DNA from 2 places in the Enterococcus sp. R12 genome. Region 2 is predicted to be linked to the other one. Evidence: predicted binding sites of a transcription regulator. Region 2 holds the regulator's gene; the other holds the start of a gene.
What was found. The regulator CtsR, encoded in region 2, represses protease genes until heat stress. The targets are predictions, from matches to a motif close to TTGGTCAAAAAAGGTCAAANA.

Region 1 (10,169 bases), 1.7 Mb from region 2:
AGAAATTATGCGGGCAATTAATGAGATGAGTGATGAATTGTCGATCATCAACATTTATGAATACAAAGATTGCTGGCTAAAAAGAGAAGATATTATATTACAAGCTCTTTGAAATGAACTTGATTCCTCAAAGAAGTTTGTCCAGCTAGAAAATGATTTTACTCTCCAAGTCACTTACCAATCAATGAAAGAATACGAATTTTTTCTAAGTCTATGGAAACAGCTAATTCCTAGGATCTTTTTAATGGTTTCCAACACTTTTTTGTTACAAAAGGTAAGAATCGTTTCACAATTTTTTCTCACCCGTTCTGTTTTAAAGAAGCGGGGGTTTTTCTGAAGTTTTTATTAAAATTGTCCGTTTAATGAAAAAAGAGGCTCAAATTTAAGTTTATTTTACTATAATTGGAAACTAGGATACTTTTTAAATAAGGCGGGTAAAAAATTTTGGAGTATATAGAAAAGTTGTATAGGTTTTATTTAACCAAAAAACAGGTAGATAAATTAACTATTATTAGAAATATCATTTTGGAGAAGCAGCTGTCTCTCGATAAAATATGTGAAACGATAAACAAATCTTTGTATCAGGTGAAAATTTTGATCAATGAAATCGCCGAAGATATGAGAGAGTTTACGACCTTTGACGAGTCTATTTTTTTGCTGAAAAAGAGAACCGTTTATTTGTCACGAGAATTAAACGAAGAACAAAGCCTGCATATTTTTGTAAATCTAAAGAAGAAGTATTTCTTAGAATCTCCTTATTATCGTCTATTATCCTATTTGTTAAGAAAAAGAAAGACCCGTATGGTGGACATCTCAGAAGAATTGATTTTTAGTATTTCTTATTGTTATAAATTGATCAGCTATCTGAAAAAAATGCTGGTTATCCAAAATGTCCCGATTACTATCAATAACAACACAGACTCCATTGATCTGACAGGGGCAGAGCCTTGTGTGCGGATGTACCATTATTTAGTTGAGATCATGGCTTGCAATGTTTACATCAATCAGCGCACCCGTGCAAGCGTTGAATTAGCTGCGAAAGAATATGAGCCGTTGAAAACTACAAAAGTGAAGCACGACATTATGTTTTCAATCATTGAAAATGCGGTGTTGAGGGGCTATATCGTCAATGAATTAGACGAAGCTTCCATCGCTATTTATGAGCAAATCAAGCAACTCAATGGGGAAAAGCAAGTGATCAAGCTGCTGCCGATCAGAAGTCAGCAAGATATCGAGAAAGAACAGATTTTTTATCATTTCTGGGTTTTTCTCTTCATACCTGAAACGATCTCGGATCAAGAGAAACTTCTTTTGGGGAAACAGCTGCGAAACCTCCCGGGGAATCCATTGGTCGAATTTTCTGCCGATGTTGTGGCTGTCTTGTCGCAAAAGTATGATCTTTCCAAAGCGATCGAAGCGTTTCTTACCTATGAATTAGTGATGAATACATGGGGCTGTCTTCATCTCTTTTTGGATAGTTTTGTGTCTACTGAAGATTTGTCCTCTACGAACGAACGCGTATTAGAGGTGGAGGAGCTGATTGCGACCGTCTTGCAGCGCCATTCGTTTGTAATAGAAAAGGAAGCCCTTTTCTTAAGGAAAATCGCTCAGATTACAGCATCTTATTTACCTATCCAAAAAGAGGAACCGATTCGCATTGGTATTTCTCTTTTGAACCATCCAGAATATATTCCGGTCATTAAGAACAAACTATTGAAAATTTACAATGAAAATGTGATTCACTTTAGTTCGAACTTAGGAGACTCAGACATACTGGTTTCTGATGGCGTGCTGATCCATAATGAGTCACAGAAATTTACATTTTTTGGCAATGTTCATAGTACCAAGGATTGGCACAATCTACATGTGATGATCCAGTCGATGATTTCTAATAAATATACTTGAAAAAGAGAGCGTAACGCTCTCTTTTTTTGCTTGACTATCAGGTAGCGTTGGTCGAAGTACTAGGCGAAAGAAGGAGGAGAGAAGACAAAAAAAGATATCTATAAAAGAGGGCTGCGACAGTCACCTTTTATAGATATTTTTTAAACACGTGATTAGGCAAAGCTAACGTGAGGAAGACAACGTTTTTTTGATGGAGATTTCTACCACTTCGGGCATTTGGATCACAGAGATCGTAGCAGGATCATAGGAGCCATCAGGTAATTTTTTCAAGAAGTAATTTTTGATTTCTTCTACTTCCGTCGGGCGAATATTCCGTTTTTTATTGATCAGCAAAATTTCATTGTGGTTCGGCGCTGAGGTAAAGATCACGGTCGTGTCTCCGGCAGTGTAAACCTTTACAAGTTCTGCGTCGGTATTTTCAAGTTGATTCAATACTAGTCGAGAATGGCTGTTTGTAACGTTGATTAATTTCACCAGACTCACCTCACATTCTATGTATTTATTAATAACATTATAGGTCGTTTTTTTTCAAAAGAAAAGCCAGACAACTCGGAATTACCCAATTTTTTGGCAAAACATGGTTGTCTGGCAAAACGAACGGATTGGTCACCGTTTTGACACGTTATTGCTCATCTGTTTCCGATGGTTTTTCCTCTTCAGCAGAAGGTGTTTCTTCAGGAAGTGCAGAGGACTCAGCTGAAGTTACAACGATTTTATCGGAATCCTCCAATTGTGCTTTTAATTGACGAACTTGAGGATGCTCAAGATAATATTCAGCAATCCCGTCTTCGATTTGATCTTGGATGGTCCTGCGCAATGGGCGAGCACCCATCGTTGCGCTGTAACCTAGATCGACCAGTTTTTCTTGCACGTCTTGTGGAACATCGATATGCAATTTTTGATGACTAAGTGTTTGATTGACATCATGCAGCATAAGGGACACGATCGATAACAAGTTTTCCTTGCTTAGTGCCTTGAATTCGATGATCCCGTCAAAGCGATTGAGAAATTCTGGCGTAAAGTAATTGTTCAATTGATTTAACACGGAACGAGTGATGCCTTCACGCGCTGCGCCAAAGCCGACGTTGGCTTCAACTTTGCCAGTTCCAGCATTACTTGTCATGATGATCAAGGTATCTTTAAAGCTGACTGTACGTCCTTGGGCATCCGTCAAACGACCATCATCGAGAATTTGCAAGAACATATGCAATACATCAGGATGGGCTTTTTCCACTTCGTCTAATAAAATCAGGCTATATGGATTCCGACGAACTTTTTCAGTCAACTGACCCGCTTCTTCGTAGCCAACGTAACCAGGAGGAGAGCCAATCAGTTTGGATACACTGTGTTTTTCCATGTATTCTGACATATCGAAACGAATCATCGATTCTTCAGAACCAAACATCTCATAGGCTAATTGTTTTGCTAATTCGGTTTTCCCGACACCGGTTGGCCCGACGAATAGGAAAGAGCCGATCGGACGATTTTGTTTGCCTAAACCGACCCGATTTCTGCGGATCGCTTTGGCTACTTTATCGATCGCTTCATCTTGTCCGATAACTTTAGCTTTCAAGTCATCCGCAAGATTTTTCAATTGCGTTTGTTCTTTTTCTTTCAATTCACCAACTGGAATATTTGTCCGTTCTTCAACGATTTGTTCCATGTCTTTTTCGGTAATGACTGGCGTTTCTTCTTCGCTGATTTGGCGTTCCTTCATTTTTTGCAATTTATTGATTTGATCGCGATAGTAAGCAGCTTTTTCGAAATCTTCTTCTCGAGAGGCAGCTTGTTTTTGCTCTTCTGCTTCTTGTAATTTCTTTTCGATCGTTTTTGGATCAACGATTTGGATCGTCAAGTTTTTCTTAGAACCTGTTTCATCTAGTAGATCGATTGCTTTATCAGGCAAGAATCGGTCTTGGATGTATCGGTTAGAAAGGGTAGCGGCAGCTGCGATCGCTTCATCAGTATATTTCACATGATGATAATCTTCATAACGTGGTTGCAAACCTTTTAAGATGCGGATCGTTTCTTCCACAGAAGGTTCATCCACACGTACTGGTTGCAAACGGCGTTCTAAAGCAGCATCTTTTTCGATGATGCGGTATTCATTTAACGTCGTTGCTCCGACCATTTGTAGTTCTCCACGGGCAAGAGCTGGTTTTAAGATGTTTCCAGCATCCATATTTCCGTCGCCAGCTGCACCAGCGCCAACGATTTCATGGACTTCATCAATGAACAAAATCACGTTTTCTGCTTGCTTGATTTCTTCAATCAATTTTTGGATGCGTTCTTCGAATTGGCCACGAATACCTGTGCCTTGAACAAGAGACGCAACGTCCAAACGAATGACTTCTTTGTCCATCAGTTTTTGTGGTACATCGCCATCGACGATTTTTTGGGCTAACCCTTCAACGACGGCAGTTTTCCCAACCCCAGGTTCTCCAATAAGTACAGGGTTGTTTTTTGTTCGGCGATTAAGGATCTCAATCACTCGTTTGATCTCTGAATCACGACCTACGACTGGATCGACTTCGCCATCACGAGCCATTTGGGTAATATTGATACCGTATTCTCCTAACAGACCTGCAGCTGCTTGGTTATTGCGTGGAGGCTGACCGCCGACAAAACCATTACCGCCGGTTTGCGTCGGAGGGGTTTGTTCATAAGGGGTATTTCCTTGCTGCATCTGGCGAGACATTTGACGAAATAGATCATCAATATTGCCAAATCCAAAAGGATCTTGCGCCATTGCAGCTGCAGCATTCCCAGATTGAGCTTTTAATTTTTGGTAACAACTTTGACAATAATCGAGTTGTTTTCTTTGACCATTGACACTGGCATATAAATGAATAGACGCTTCATTTTTGCCGCAATTTTGACAAAGCATAGATTCACGACCTTTCATATTTGTTCCAACACCCTTATTTTACGGCGCTTTTTTACACTTGTAAAAGAAAAGGGGCTGTGTGCATAGAAACGGTCATCTTCGAGGTAATGTGTTATTGACCTTTACTGACCATAATTCTATTATACTAACTTTTTGTCAGACTGCAAGAATTTTACTCGTAAAAATTTTTGCCGCTCTTTCATTAGCAGAAGCGTCTTTTAAATAAAAAGTAATTCCATTATAATAGAAAGAAAGAGGTGAGAATTGAGGATGGAGAACAGAGATTTTGCTTCAGAAATAACGCGTTTGCGCAATGGAGAGATCCAAGAATTGATTGTCCAACAGCCAGAATTCCTGGCGTTTAGAGATGTCTGGCTCCAGTTGGAAGATCGGTCTTCTTTTGTCGGAGAAGCGGGCTTAAATGGGAAGATCATCTACCGTTATGTGCAAGAAAATAAATAGGACATTTATTTCAATCGTTTATTTAAGAGAAAACGGTTGTCTATCGAGGAAAAAAATGGTAATCTTAACAGTTGAAAGGGCGATTTTTTTCGGGTGTCATTGCATGCATGGAAATTTTGCCTTCACACAAAAAAACGTATCATAAAGGAGATTGATCAATATGGAAAAGAAAGATTTTCACGTAGTTGCTGAGACAGGGATTCACGCACGTCCAGCTACATTATTGGTTCAAACAGCAAGCAAATTCAACTCTGATATCAACTTAGAGTACAAAGGTAAATCAGTAAACCTTAAATCAATCATGGGCGTAATGTCATTAGGCGTTGGCCAAGGTTCTGATGTAACTATCACTGCTGAAGGTGCTGACGAAGCAGATGCAATCGCTGCAATCGTAGAAACAATGAAAAAAGAAGGTTTGTCTGAATAATGGTTGAGATGCTAAAAGGAATTGCTGCTAGTGATGGTGTAGCCGTTGCGAAAGCCTACCTGTTAGTACAACCTGATTTATCTTTTTCAAAAGTATCAGTTGAAGATACTGCAGCAGAGGAAGCACGCTTAGATGATGCGTTAGCGAAGTCAACAGCGGAATTACAACAAATCCGCGACAAAGCAGCGCAAACTTTAGGTGAAGCAGAAGCACAAGTATTTGATGCTCATTTAATGGTTCTTTCAGATCCTGAGATGATTGGTCAAATCAAACAAAACGTGACAGATAACAAAGTCAATGCAGAAGCTGCGTTGAAAGAAGTTACTGACATGTATATTGGTATGTTTGAAGCAATGGATGACAATGCTTACATGCAAGAACGGGCAGCTGACATTAAAGATGTCGCAAAACGTATCTTGGCGCATTTGCTGAATGTGACTTTGCCTAATCCTTCAATGATCAACGAAGAAGTAGTCGTTGTTGCGCATGACTTGACACCAAGTGATACTGCACAATTAGACCGCAACTTTGTAAAAGCTTTTGTAACAGATATCGGTGGACGTACTTCTCATTCCGCTATCATGGCACGTTCTCTTGAAATCCCAGCAATCGTTGGAACAATGGAGATCACTGCAAAAGTGAAAGCGGGCGACATCTTAGCTGTTAACGGTATTATCGGTGACGTTATCGTCAACCCGACAGATGACCAAGCAGCTGAATTTGTTGAAGCTGGGAAAGCCTACGCAGAACAAAAAGCAGAATGGGAAAAATTAAAAGATGCTGAAACAGTTACCGCTGATGGCAAGCACTTTGAATTAGCTGCGAACATTGGAACGCCAAAAGATTTAGAAGGTGTCCACAACAATGGTGCAGAAGCAGTCGGTTTATACCGTACTGAATTCTTGTACATGGATTCTCCTGATTTCCCAACAGAAGAAGACCAATACAAAGCATACAAAGCAGTTTTAGAAGGAATGGCTGGCAAACCAGTGGTTGTCCGTACAATGGATATCGGTGGCGATAAAGAACTTCCTTACCTAAAATTGCCTCATGAAATGAATCCTTTCTTAGGCTATCGTGCATTGCGTATCAGCTTATCTGAACTTGGGGATGACATGTTCCGTACCCAACTTCGTGCGTTGTTACGTGCCTCTGCTCACGGCAACTTACGTATCATGTTCCCAATGGTGGCAACATTGAAAGAGTTCCGTACTGCGAAGAAAATGTATGAAGAAGAGCGTCAAAAATTGATTGACGAAGGCGTTGAGGTTTCTAACGAGATCCAAGTCGGAATCATGATCGAAATTCCAGCAGCTGCTGTCTTAGCAGACAAGTTTGCGAAGGAAGTTGACTTCTTCAGTATTGGTACCAATGACTTGATCCAATACACAATGGCTGCAGACCGCATGAACGAGCGCGTGTCTTACTTGTACCAACCATACAACCCATCAATTTTACGTTTGATCAAAAACGTGATCGACTCAGCGCATGCTGAAGGCAAATGGGCTGGTATGTGTGGAGAAATGGCGGGCGATCAAACTGCTGTGCCGCTTCTTGTAGGTATGGGCTTAGATGAGTTCTCAATGAGTGCAACATCTGTTCTGAAAACACGCAGCTTAATGAAACGCTTGTCAACGACTGACATGCAAGAATTAGCAAAACGTGCTTTAGAAGATTGCGATACAATGGAAGAAGTTGTTGAGCTAATCGAACAGTATGTAAACTAATCATTTCTAGGCAACAAGCAATTTTGCTTGTTGCCTTTTTTTTATAATAATAAGCCTTCTTGTTCGATTTGACTTGCAACAGCCTGCTCGTTTTTTCAGAAAACGAACAATTTTGTCATATCTTTGTATAAAGCTATGCTTCCGTAGGTTTTTCACGTATCATGATTAAATGGGGAACAAAATCTAGGACCATGGTAGGAGTATGTCTCCGATTGCCTATGGTATACTAATATCAGATATAAGCATTTCCAAGGAGGAATCATCTTTGAAAGTACTTCTTTATTTTGAAGGAGAAAAATTATTAGCTAAATCAGGTATCGGTCGAGCGTTGGCCCATCAGCAACGAGCACTGACATCTGTCGGGATTCCTTTTACTCTTGATAAAAATGATGAGGACTATGATATCCTTCATATCAACACGTATGGGATCAATAGTATGCACATGGTCAACAAAGCCAAAAGACAAGGGAAAAAAGTGATTTATCATGCCCATTCTACAGAAGAGGATTTTCGTAATTCATTTATCGGCTCAAACCAGCTTTCGCCATTATATAAAAAATATTTGATCAATCTTTATTCTAGAGCCGATCAGTTGATCACCCCGACTCCTTATTCGAAAGAACTTTTGGAAGGGTATGGTATCCAAGTACCGATCGAGGCAATCTCAAACGGCATCGATCTTGACAAATATCAGCCGGATCAAGAGAAAGAAAAAGCCTTTCGTGAGTATTTCAATCTCTTACCAGATCAAAAAGTCATTATATCCGTCGGTTTATTTTTTGAACGAAAAGGCATTCTTGATTTTGTAGAGATAGCTAGACAATTGCCTGAGTATACGTTTATCTGGTTTGGTCATACACCAATGATGACGATTCCTAAACAGATCCGCGACCTCGTCAATGAAGACCATCCAGAAAATGTGTTGTTTCCAGGTTATATCAAAGGGGATATCATCGAAGGCGCATATTCCGCTGCCGATTTATTCTTCTTTCCTTCTTATGAAGAAACAGAAGGGATCGTAGTCCTTGAGGCGTTAGCCAGCCGCCAAAATGTGCTTGTTCGGGATATTCCTGTTTATAAAGGGTGGCTAAGTAATGGGCGCAATGCATACATGGAAAAAACTAATGAAGGATTTATTGAGAAAATCAAAGGAATCGTGGAAGGCACGTTACCACCATTGAGTGAAGCGGGTTATGAAACAGCAAAGCAAAAGAGTATTGATGAAATTGGGTTTAAATTACAAGAGGTTTATACAAAAGTGATGAATACGGAATGAAGAAACTAATGTAAAGTTTGGAGGTACCGTTTTGAAAATCGGATTTTTTACTGACACCTACTTCCCCCAGGTAAGTGGTGTGGCGACATCGATCAAGACATTGAAAGAAGAGCTTGAGAAAAAAGGCCATAAAGTGTATATCTTTACAACGACCGATCCAAATGCTGATCTGGACGAAGAAGATATCATTCGCATGCCAAGTGTCCCGTTTGTGTCCTTCAAAGATCGGCGAATCGTGGTTCGCGGCATGTTGTATGCCTATTTGATCGCCAAAGAATTAGAATTGGAATTGATCCATACCCATACAGAGTTTGGTTCTGGGATGTTGGGGAAAATGGTGGGGCGTAAATTGCAAATTCCTGTGATCCATACCTACCATACAATGTATGAAGATTACTTGCACTACATCGCAAACGGGAAAGTCTTACGACCATCTCACGTGAAATATCTTTCACGGCTATTTGCCAACCACTCGACAGGTGTTGTTTGTCCAAGTGAACGGGTCATCGATACGCTGAGAGGGTATGGTGTGGTTTCACCAATGCGGATCATCCCCACAGGGATCGAAGTTGAGAAGTTTCGCCGACCGGATATTACAACTGACATGAAAAAAGAATTGCGGGAGAAATTGGGCATCACTGAGAATCAACCCATGCTGCTTTCCCTCAGTCGTATTTCTTATGAAAAAAATATCCAAGCAATCATCGACGGCATGCCAGAAATTTTAACGAAGATTCCTGATGCGCAATTAGTGATCGTTGGGAAAGGTCCGCATAAAGAAAAATTAGAAGAAAAAGTGGTGGATATGGCTTTATCTGACCATGTTCAATTTGTCGGCGAAGTGGCAAATGATAAAGTGGCGATCTATTACCACGCTGCGGATTACTTCGTTAGTGCGTCCACATCAGAAACACAAGGACTGACTTACACGGAAGCAATGGCTGCTGGAACGCCGTTAGTCGTTGAAGGTAATGACTACTTAAATACTTTGATCGACGATCCGTCATTGGGCGTCACCTATGAGAGTGATCGGGATTTCGCAAAAGCATTTATTGATTATTATGAACGAAACATTCCTGCTGATCCCGAAGTTCTTGCTAGGAAGATGTATGAGATTTCGGCACTACGTTTTGGTGAGTCGATGCTATCTTTCTATCATGATATGGTCGCTTATTATGAAACCGAACGCATCGAAAAAGAAACCGAGCAGACGCTAGAAAAATTCAAAGTAAAATTAAAGGCCTTTCGCCGAACGATCGATTAAACAGAAAATTTTCGCAAGTTCATGTTTTTAGCGTATACTAAAGACATGAACTTTTTTATTTTGGAGGGATCTGCATGAAATTAGGATTTATCGGTACTGGTGTCATGGGTCAAGCGATGGTTGGTCATCTCTTAGCTGCAGGACATACAGTGAATGTTTACAATCGGACGAAAGAAAAAACTGATGAACTCGTTGCGAATGGAGCAATTTGGTGTGACACC
Region 2 (10,169 bases):
ACCGTGGATAACTTCTACATTGTTACTGTCTAAGCCTTTTTGATAGGCTGTGTGTAAAAAATCAATGTATTTTTCACGGTTATCCACAAGCTCAGTAAAATTAAATTTATCCACATGTGGATAAATGCCGTAGCTAGTTGCGTCCCGCTTGATCATTTCTAACATCTCACTAGCTTGCCACATGACTTTTTTCGGTACACAACCGACATTGACACAGGTGCCGCCTAATTCATTGCCTTCGATCAATAATACTTTGGCGCCGTGCATCCCTGCCCGATTGGCTGAGGCGATTCCGCCACTGCCGCCACCAATTACTATGTAGTCGTATGTTTCCATATTTGTTGTTTCCTCCTTAGAATTGTCTATGTTCTCATCGATCCTTTTTGGCTGGATTGATTCAACAAAAAAAGCCGAGAGAAACTCTCGACCTTATTTTTTCTTCCGAATCATGTCTCCGACTTCCACCGGTTCTTTGACCGGCATCGTCAACAGCATCATAGGATTTGGTGCACGATCGATGGATTCACCGTCTTCATTATACATGACTTCGACGGTTTGGTGAAAGTGATGGAATCCGGGACCGTAAAATTCGATTTCATCGCCAACGGAAAAGTGGTTCCGTTGCCGAATCGTAGCTGTTTTTGTTGCCGGATCATACGCCATGACTTCCCCAATAAATTTGTATTGCGGAATTTTCCGACGCGGACCAAACAACTGCTCATTTTCACTTGGGGTATCGTAGTAAAAGCCTGAGGCGAGCTCGCGCTGCGCAACTTTCCACAGTTCATCGATCCATTCTCGTTTGCAGACATAGTTCTCTGGATCGGCCATGTAACTGTCCACGGCTGCTTTATAAACGTTCGCCACGGTCGAAACATAGTGGATCGATTTCATGCGGCCTTCGATTTTGAAACTATCCACGCCGTTTTCAATCAAATCAGGGATATGTTCGATCATCGACATATCCACAGCACTCATGGAAAACTCTTCTTCCACTGTCCCGTTTTTAGTCAAACTGTTTCGTTCCGTTGCAAAGGGCATGTCAAACAGATCATATTTCCAGCGGCAAGATTGCGAACAGCCGCCGCGATTGGCGTCTCGCATCGACATATGATTGGACAAAGTACAACGGCCAGAATAAGAAATACACATGGCGCCATGAATAAAGGCTTCGATCTCCACGCTAGTATTTTTGCGGATCTCAGCGACTTCCTCCATGGACACTTCTCGGGCGAGAACGACCCGTTCTAGACCTTCTTCCCGCCAAAATTCCAATGTTTCATAGTTCGTGGCACTAGCTTGGGTGGACAAATGGATCGGTAGACCTGGCGCTTCTGTTGCGCAGATCTGGATCAAAGCGGGATCAGAAACGATCACTGCCGAAATACCGACATCTCGCAATTCCCGAAAGAATTCCCCTGCACCTTCTTGATTGCCCTCATGGGTCACCATGTTGGCTGCTACATAGACTTTTGCGTTGTGGGCTTTGGCAAAAGCCACCCCTTCCGCCATTTCTTCATAGGTAAAGTTTCCCGCGCGACTCCGTAGACCATAGGCATTGCCGCCGATATAGACAGCGTCAGCGCCATAGTGGATCGCTGTTTTTAATTTTTCTAACGTACCAGCTGGTGCTAACACTTCTGGTCGTTTCAATGCTTGTTTAACGGTCATTTGTTCTTGCTCCTTACTTGATATCGTCAGGATCGATGGCATAAAATCCAGTGTCCAACCCACGTTCTGCTGGATGAAGTTGGGCAACTTGTTCACTGAGCACAGTTGCTTGCTCTGCTTGCCACTTCCCACTTTCCACAAGGCTCTTGGCTTGGGCAAACAGCTTAGCAATTGCCACAAAGGCAGCCCCTCGTGTATAGATTCCGTCCAGCTTCCAGGTTTGAAAGCCTGTTGCGGCTAATTCCCCCAGCTGCAGCATCAGATTGATGTCGTTATTGGCAAAAATGTGCGTGCCGTGGCTATCTTCATAAATGGAATAGTGAGTTTCTTCTTTTTTCGGTTCAGATAAAAACAACCCACGGTCGTGGTTCTTTTCTTCCGATTGTTGGGTATAGTTATAATAATTTTGTAAAAGCGGACGCTTCGATTGGTGAATGCAGGTCGCACCATAAACCAATACTTCCACAGGAATATTTAGTTGTGGTGCCATGATTTTCATTTCCTCGAAAGGAACTTCTCGTGCTAAAACGGCTGCCTTTGCTCCTTTTTGTCCCCAAAAATTGATTTGACGAGCGCTCGTTACTAAGGTTTCCCCTGCATAAATAAATGGCACGGCACATTCTGGATTTTGCTTCATGCGGTAAATGATCCCAGGATCTCCGAGAGCGATTTGATCGGCTTGATTGGTCTTCAGAAATGCTAGGTATTCTGGAATCCGCTTCATTTTTTCTGGATGCATGATGCCATTGACTGCGATCGTCACTTTCTTTCCAGCTTCGTGGGCCATGTCGATCAGTCTGATTTGCTCTTCACGAGAAAAAGAGGCCGGTAGGCGCAGCCCGAATGTCTCTTCTCCAAAAAACAATGTATCAACATAAGGGATGAGCTGCTGTGCTTGCTCGATCGATTCCACCGTGGCGATAATCTCAACCATAATACTCCTCCTTTTTTCAACTCATTCATAGTATCACACAGCAGGGTTCTTTCCAAGAGGTCTCGTTACTCTTTTTTTCACGAATATCGCTTTTTCCGTTAATCAACCGTTGTCATAAAGCTATTTAGAAGGATATTTTTTTGTGAATCATCAATCATAATTAATAGAGATCACTTGATCACTACTAGACATAGCAAGACAAAAAAGCGACGTTTCTATGGGTGCCGATTACTCGACCATAGAAACGCCGCTGCCGTTATTGGCTCGACTTAAACTTGTTGCAAGACCCGTGCTTGTCCCTCTTTGACATTGAGAGTGATCGATCCTTTGGAAGCACCAATCGTCACTTTGTCACCTAAATGAATTTGTCCTGATAGGAGTGCTTCACTTAAACGGTCTTCGACTTCTTTTTGCAATGCTCGACGAATCGGCCGTGCCCCATATTCTGGATCAAAACCAGCTTTACCGATCACATCGATGGCAGATGGCGTGATCTTCAATTGGATGTCTTGGTTGCTTAACCGTTTGATGATCGCTTTGCTCATAATCTTCACGATTTCGTGGATCTCCCCTTCACCTAAGGATTGGAAGACCACTGTTTCATCCACACGGTTCAAGAACTCTGGACGGAAGGCTTTTTTCAGCTCTTCTAAGATCCGTTTTTGCATCGCTTGGTGATCTTTCGTTAAATCAGTGACATTGAATCCAACGCTTTTTTCTTCGCGGATTTGTTGGGCACCGATATTAGAGGTCATGATCAAAATCGTGTTGCGGAAATCGACCTTCCGACCTTTGGCATCCGTCAAATGACCATCATCTAGCACTTGCAAGAGGATATTGAAGACATCGGGATGGGCTTTTTCCACCTCGTCCAATAAGATGACGGAGTAAGGTTTTGAACGGATTTTTTCCGTCAATTGCCCACCTTCATCATAGCCGACATAGCCTGGCGGTGAACCGATCAAACGGCTCGTGCTGTATTTTTCCATAAATTCGGACATATCGACACGAACCAAGGCATCTTCACTACCAAACATCGCTTCCGCTAAGGCTTTAGCAAGCTCGGTTTTCCCGACACCAGTCGGGCCTAAGAACATGAAGGAACCAATTGGACGGTTGGGGTCTTTCAACCCACTGCGGGCGCGACGGATTGAACGAGCGACTGCTTTGACCGCTTCTTCTTGGCCAACTACCCGTTGATGCAAGATCTTTTCAAGATCCAACAAGCGTTCGCTTTCTTTTTTCTCCATCTGTTGCAAAGGTACACCAGTCCATTGGGAAACGACCGTAGCAACATCTTCTGCAGTAACACTATCGGCATAGCCTGACGCTTCTTTGACTTCCATAAACGCCACTTCCGTCAGTTGTTGGGTCAATTTCTTTTCCTTGATCCGCAGACGAGCTGCTGCTTCAAAATCTTGCTGGCGAATGGCTGCTTCTTTTTCTTCGATCAAGTTAGCGATCTCGTTTTGTAGATCTGCCAATTCCGAACTTTCATCGGTTTTGTCTAGACGCACTTTGGCTGCTGATTCATCCATCAAATCGATGGCTTTATCTGGTAATTGGCGCGAATTGATGTAACGTACGGACAATTGCACAGCGGCGTGTAACGCATCATCAGAAATTTCCACCCCATGATGTTCTTCATAACGAGGACGCAAGCCCCGTAAAATTTCTTCCGCTTCTTCTGGTGTTGGTTCGTCGACTTGCACTCGGGCAAAACGGCGTTCTAACGCAGAATCTTTTTCAATGTATTTTTGGTACTCATCTAATGTCGTGGCACCGATAGTTTGCAATTCTCCACGGGCTAAGGCTGGTTTCAGGATATTCGAGGCATCAATCGCCCCTTCGGCTCCGCCGGCCCCAATCAGTGTATGCAATTCATCAATGAATAAGATGATTTGACCATCTTGATAGATCTCATCGATGATTTTTTTCATTCGGTCCTCAAATTCTCCACGGTATTTCGTTCCAGCAACTAAAGCCCCCATGTCCAGCATCATCAAACGTTTGTTTTGCATGTCTTCTGGGACTTCCCCATTGATGATTTTTTGGGCTAAGCCTTCGGCGATCGCGGTTTTCCCAACACCAGGTTCCCCAACGAGAACAGGGTTGTTTTTGGTCCGACGGCTAAGGATCTGGATCAGCCGTTTGACTTCTTTGGCACGACCGACAACAGGATCTAGCCGTTTTTCACGGGCTAATTTGGTCAAATCACGGGCTAAGGAATCCAAGGTCGGTGTTCCTTGCTGCGCTTTGGCTTGGGCTGGACGACGACGACCAGCACTTCCGTTGGTTTTGCTTTCATTGAAGCCCATTTTTTTCTTCAAAAGCTGACGCATTTTCGCGAGACTCAAGCCGAGATTCAGCATGATTCGTGAAGCCAAAATGTCTTCGTCTCTTAATAAGCCTAATAATAGATGTTCGGTACCGATCTGTGGTGCCCCTAAACGCTTGGCTTCATCCCCTGCATAAGCAAATGTATGTTTTGCTCGTGGTGAATACGCGAGATAGGCGTTTTCTGGGTATTGACGAACGGTGCCGTACCCTGTTAAATGTTCGATTTCTTCACGAATATCGTTTTCTGTGATATTCATTTCCCGTAACGTTTTGCCAGCGATCCCGTTTTGTTCAATGACCAGTGCCAATAGAATATGTTCAGAACCTACCGCTTGGTGCTTAAAGTATTTTGCTTCTTCTTGGGCGATAGCCAAAACGGCTTTCGCGCGTTGGGTGAATAATTCATCCATCTCTTTCACTTCCTGTCTTCGTAACTTAATCGTTCTAGAATTGCATGGAGCAAATCTGCTCGTGTTCTATTTTCATAAGGAGAACGTCCTAGAACTGCTTTCGCGATGACGGTCAACAATAAATTGCCTTCTCGCTTGGACAGGATTCCTTCCTCATAAAGTTTCTGGATTATTGCATACGCATCTTTTTCCGAGATGGTTTCATCGAATAGTTGATTCATTTCTTTTAAATAGTGGTGGCTGTCAGTAATTTTGACTTTCTCGATCCGAATATAGCCGCCCCCGCCGCGTTTACTTTCAACCGCATAGCCTCTTTGAACGGTAAAGCGGGTATTGATCACGTAATTTATTTGTGAGGGCACGCAGTTGAACAAATTTGCCATTTCTGCGCGACGAATCTCAATGGTTTCACTGTCTTCAAGAATTTTCTTCAAATATGCTTCAATCAAATCGGAAGTGTTGTGATGACTCAATTCATTCCCTCCCTTGACTAATTCTGACCTTCATTATACCCAATTTTTGAATCCTTGGAAAGATGTACGCTTGCACAAAAGGAAGGTCTAAAGGAAATTTTAAAGACACTTATCCCTCGCTTCAGCTTTTTTAGCTACAAAAAGAAACAAGCAACTCATCGGGGAACAAAAAGAAAATTCTTTGGTCCCCGAAGGCTGCTTGGTTAAAATATTGGGTTTTAGCTAGTTTCTAATCACTTTCGGAACTGCTTTCGCTCGTAGCCGTTGAATCCGAGGAGTCATCTGAACTACTGCTTTGGGTAGTTGAAGAAGAATCTTGCTCTGGTCCTCTTGAGATCGTTAACGTTACTTGCGAACCGGCAACGACTGAAGAACCTTCCTCAGGTGATACGGAGATCACTTGACCTTCAGGAACACTATCATCGTATTCGCGGTTAGTATTCGGTGTTAATCCTGCACGACGGACTGCTGCTTCGGCTTCTGATTGCGTAAGTCCGATCACAGTCGGCACATTTGTCATTTGAGGACCACTACTAATGAATAGCGTGATTGCAGTTTTTGATGTTACGACAGCCTCGCCACTATTAGGCGTTTGCCCAACAACTGTGCCCTCCGGTTCATCACTCGTCTGAGGCGTGCTAATGATCCGCGCTACATCGACTCCTCGAGAGGTCAATTCTGCACGAGCCTCTGCCTCCGTTAGTCCAATAAGGTTGAGCATTTCAAAGGTATCTGGTCCCGAACTAACTTTAAAGGTAATTTCACCATCAACTGGCGAAATCTCACGTCCAGCCGCAGGTGACTGACTAATGATGTCCCCTTCACTGACATCATCAGATTCTTCTAATTCTGATTTGATATTGTCTTCATCAAAGCCTAGATCAATCAGTTCTTCCTTCACCTCTTCGAAGGAACGACCTTCATAATCATCAAGAGTGATTCTCTTGGCTCCGCTGCTGATATAAAGAGTCACGACGGAATTCTTTTTGACTTCATTGCCTTCTGGCGGATCGGTCTTGACGACATTGCCTGCTTCGACTTCATCGTCTTCAATTTCTTCTACCTCGTCTGCCACTTGCAAACCAGCAGCTTCCAGCTCGGCACGGGCAGCTGCTTCTGTCTGGCCACTGACTTCAGGAATTGCCACATCTCCCCGACCACCGCCGAATAGGAAGTAACTGCCTATGCCTAGCAGTGCGATCACCATAATGATGGGCAGCAGCAGCCACCGTTTGCGTTTTTTCTTTTTCGGCTGCGCTGGTTCTTCAGCTTGATCCGCAACCTTATCTTCTACGGGTTCTTCTACTGGCGGCGTTTCGACTTGGGCTGCTTCCAAAGGAGTCAGCACTCTCGTTTCATCCATCAGGGCATGAGGTTCCCATCTCGGTTCATTGAGTCGGTCAGGAGACAACACGGTATCAAGGTCCGCTCGCATTTCATCGGCAGTTTTGTACCGATCCGCCGGTTCTTTGGCGGTCGCCTTCAATACGACGTTTTCCAGCGATTGCGGAACATTTTTGTCATAGATCCGAATCGAAGGGATCTCATCTTGGAAATGTTTCAAGGCGATCGTTACGGCTGATTCGCCATCAAAGGGTACTTTGCCCGTTAAAATTTCATAGAGGATAATCCCAATCGCATAAATATCTGATTGATTGGTCGCCATACTGCCTCGTGCTTGTTCTGGTGAAAGATAATGCACCGAGCCTAGCATCGAGTTGGTTTGGGTGATCGATGTTTCTGATAAGGCGATCGCGATCCCAAAATCGGTGATTTTCACCACGCCGTCTTCATTGATCAGCACATTCTGGGGCTTTAGGTCCCGGTGAATGATGCGGTGCTGATGGGCCAATGCCACCGCTGATAAAATTTGTTGGATGATATCAACGATCTGCAAATAAGGTACGGGATAGTGCGTTTGGATATAGCGCTTGAGATCCATCCCTTTGACATATTCCATCACCAAAAACTGCATGCCGTCTTCTTCGCCGACATCATAAACGGTTACGATGTTTGGATGAACCAGCTCAGTCGCCGCCAAGGCTTCTCGTTGAAAGCGCCGAATCGCACTTTGGTCGTTTTGGAAGTCAAAACGAAGCACTTTGATTGCCACTTCACGGTCTAAGATTAAGTCATGCGCCAAAAACACATTTGCCATTCCGCCGCTGCCGATATTGCCGATGATTTTGTATCGGCCGTTTATCTTCTTCCCAATTTCGATCATGGGCGCTCTCCTCCAACTTTAATCAATAATACCGTGATATTGTCGACACCGCCGCGTTCGTTGGCTTGATCGATCAATGATTGCACTGCTTCTTCCAGCACAGGGTTTTCTTGGATCGTTGCTGTGATCTCTTCATCTGAGACCATGTTGGTCAATCCATCTGAACACAGCAGCAAATAATCCCCGTCTGCAATAAAGTGGATCGCCACATCGACTTCGACTTCGCTTGGCATACCGATCGAGCGGGTCAAAACGTTTTTGCGAGGATGATTCAAGGCCATTTCTGCCGTGATTTGTCCCGACTTCACCAATTCATTGACCAGTGAATGGTCCTCTGTGATTTGAGTCAGCACTTGATTGCGTAAAAGATAGGCACGGCTGTCCCCGACATTGGCGATCGTAAACTGGTCGCCTAATAAGGCCACAGCAATGATCGTGGTGCCCATGCCGCTAAGTTCTTCTTGTTCTTGTCCTTTTTGGAAAATCACTTGGCTTTCCGCTTGGATTTTTTGGATCAGCCATTGGGCAGTTTTTTCACTGTCTGTCAGCTCTGTCTGTTCCCAAGCGGTGCCGATCTCACTGACTGCTTGACGGCTAGCGACATCTCCGGCCCGGTGGCCCCCCATGCCATCGGCAAGCAAGGCCAATGTCACATTGGCTTTATTTACATAGGTTGCTGCAAAATCTTGGTTTGTGTTGCGACGTTTGCCGACATCTGTTTGAAAACGAATCTCCAATTTCTTTCACCTCGTTACTTTTTGCGTAGACAACTGATAAAAAAGCCATCTGTCATAAAATCTTGCGGATAGATCGTCAACATATCCTCTTGAACCGCTTCGGCTGCCAGCGGTCCTACCGCAAGAGGCATTTGCTCAAATTCAGGATGGTCAGCGAGAAACGCTGCCACGACTTGTTGATTTTCTTCCGCTAGAATCGTGCATGTGCTGTAGACCATTATACCCGATTTTTTCAGGGTTGGGGCGGCACTTTCCAAAATCTCTCGCTGAATCTGCGGCAAGCGTTGGAAATCGGCTTCCGTCTTGCTGTATTTGATGTCCGGCTTACGGCGCATCAACCCTAATCCAGAACAAGGGGCATCCACTAAGATGCGATCAAATTGTTCGGGTGCAAAGGTTTGAGCCGTCTCCCGCGCATCCATCACGCGGGTCTCCACAACTGCTTCGACGCCTAAACGTTGGGCATTTTGCTGAATCAGCTTAACCTTATGGGCATGGATATCCAGTGCTGTCACTTTGCCGCCCTCTGCGGCAGACAAGAAGGCAGCGATATGGGTCGTTTTGCCTCCTGGTGCTGCGCAGGCATCCAGTACTTGATGGTCTCGGGCTACTTGTAAAACGGGGGCAACCAGCATCGAACTTTCATCTTGGATCGTCAGTAAACCTTCTTTGTAGAGAGACGAGCCCGCCATAAAGCCTTTGTCAGCCACAACCCCATAGGGGGAAAGCTCACTTGGTCGTGCGTCGATGCCTTCTTCTTGTAGCCGTTCGATCGCTGCTGCTTGCGAGATGCGCTGCAGATCGATACGACCACTGGCATGATTGGGTTCAAATAGGGCATAGCCCAGCTCACTGGTTTCTTCGATCCCAATTTGTTTGACTAGTTTCTTCGTTAGCCACAGGGGCAAACTGATTTCCGTTGCTAAACGTTCCATTGGGTCTTTGATCAATGCCAAGTCTGGCACTCCTTGTCGTTGGATCGTGCGCAGGACGCCATTGACGAATTTTCCAGTTCCCGGATTGCCTTTGGCTTTCGCAATATCCACGGCTTCATGAATGATGGCATGGGCGGGTACTTTATCGAGATACAGCATCTGATACAAGGAAAGCCGCAGCAGCGTTTTGACCCACGGGTCGACTTTGCGGGCATTTTTAATAAAGCGATCCAAATAATAATCCAATAAAAGCTGACGACTGATGGTGCCGTACACCAATTCAGTCAGTAAGCGACCGTCTTTGTCATTTAAACGCCCTTGATTCATCAATTCCCGCAACAGTAGATTGGAATAAGCACCGCCTTTTTCGATTCGCAACAACGCTTCTAGTGCCACAAAGCGCACTGTATATTGTATGTCTCCAAGATTACGCTTCATAGGTACC

Region 1: ACTW1R_RS07320 (ATP-dependent Clp protease ATP-binding subunit) is a predicted target of CtsR. The motif match lies at 4,905-4,925, and genes of this name have one in related genera.

What each region holds. Positions count from the first base shown of each region.
Region 1 is NZ_CM176874.1:1,591,377-1,601,545, forward strand. It holds gene ACTW1R_RS07305 (hypothetical protein) at 1-112, shown strand, start outside; gene ACTW1R_RS07310 (helix-turn-helix domain-containing protein) at 586-1,905, shown strand; gene ACTW1R_RS07315 (DUF1827 family protein) at 2,068-2,379, opposite strand; gene ACTW1R_RS07320 (ATP-dependent Clp protease ATP-binding subunit) at 2,528-4,792, opposite strand; gene ACTW1R_RS07325 (hypothetical protein) at 5,063-5,254, shown strand; gene ACTW1R_RS07330 (phosphocarrier protein HPr) at 5,415-5,681, shown strand; gene ptsP (phosphoenolpyruvate--protein phosphotransferase) at 5,681-7,408, shown strand; gene ACTW1R_RS07340 (LTA glycolipid anchor biosynthesis glycosyltransferase, IagA/BgsA family) at 7,674-8,684, shown strand; gene ACTW1R_RS07345 (glycosyltransferase family 4 protein) at 8,716-9,948, shown strand; gene ACTW1R_RS07350 (NAD(P)-dependent oxidoreductase) at 10,023-10,169, shown strand, end outside.
Region 2 is NZ_CM176874.1:3,497,252-3,507,420, forward strand. It holds gene gor (glutathione-disulfide reductase) at 1-336, opposite strand, end outside; gene ACTW1R_RS16285 (peptidase U32 family protein) at 430-1,671, opposite strand; gene ACTW1R_RS16290 (peptidase U32 family protein) at 1,685-2,605, opposite strand; gene ACTW1R_RS16295 (ATP-dependent Clp protease ATP-binding subunit) at 2,875-5,355, opposite strand; gene ACTW1R_RS16300 (CtsR family transcriptional regulator) at 5,361-5,828, opposite strand; gene pknB (Stk1 family PASTA domain-containing Ser/Thr kinase) at 6,058-8,052, opposite strand; gene ACTW1R_RS16310 (Stp1/IreP family PP2C-type Ser/Thr phosphatase) at 8,049-8,789, opposite strand; gene rsmB (16S rRNA (cytosine(967)-C(5))-methyltransferase RsmB) at 8,804-10,162, opposite strand; gene fmt (methionyl-tRNA formyltransferase) at 10,152-10,169, opposite strand, start outside.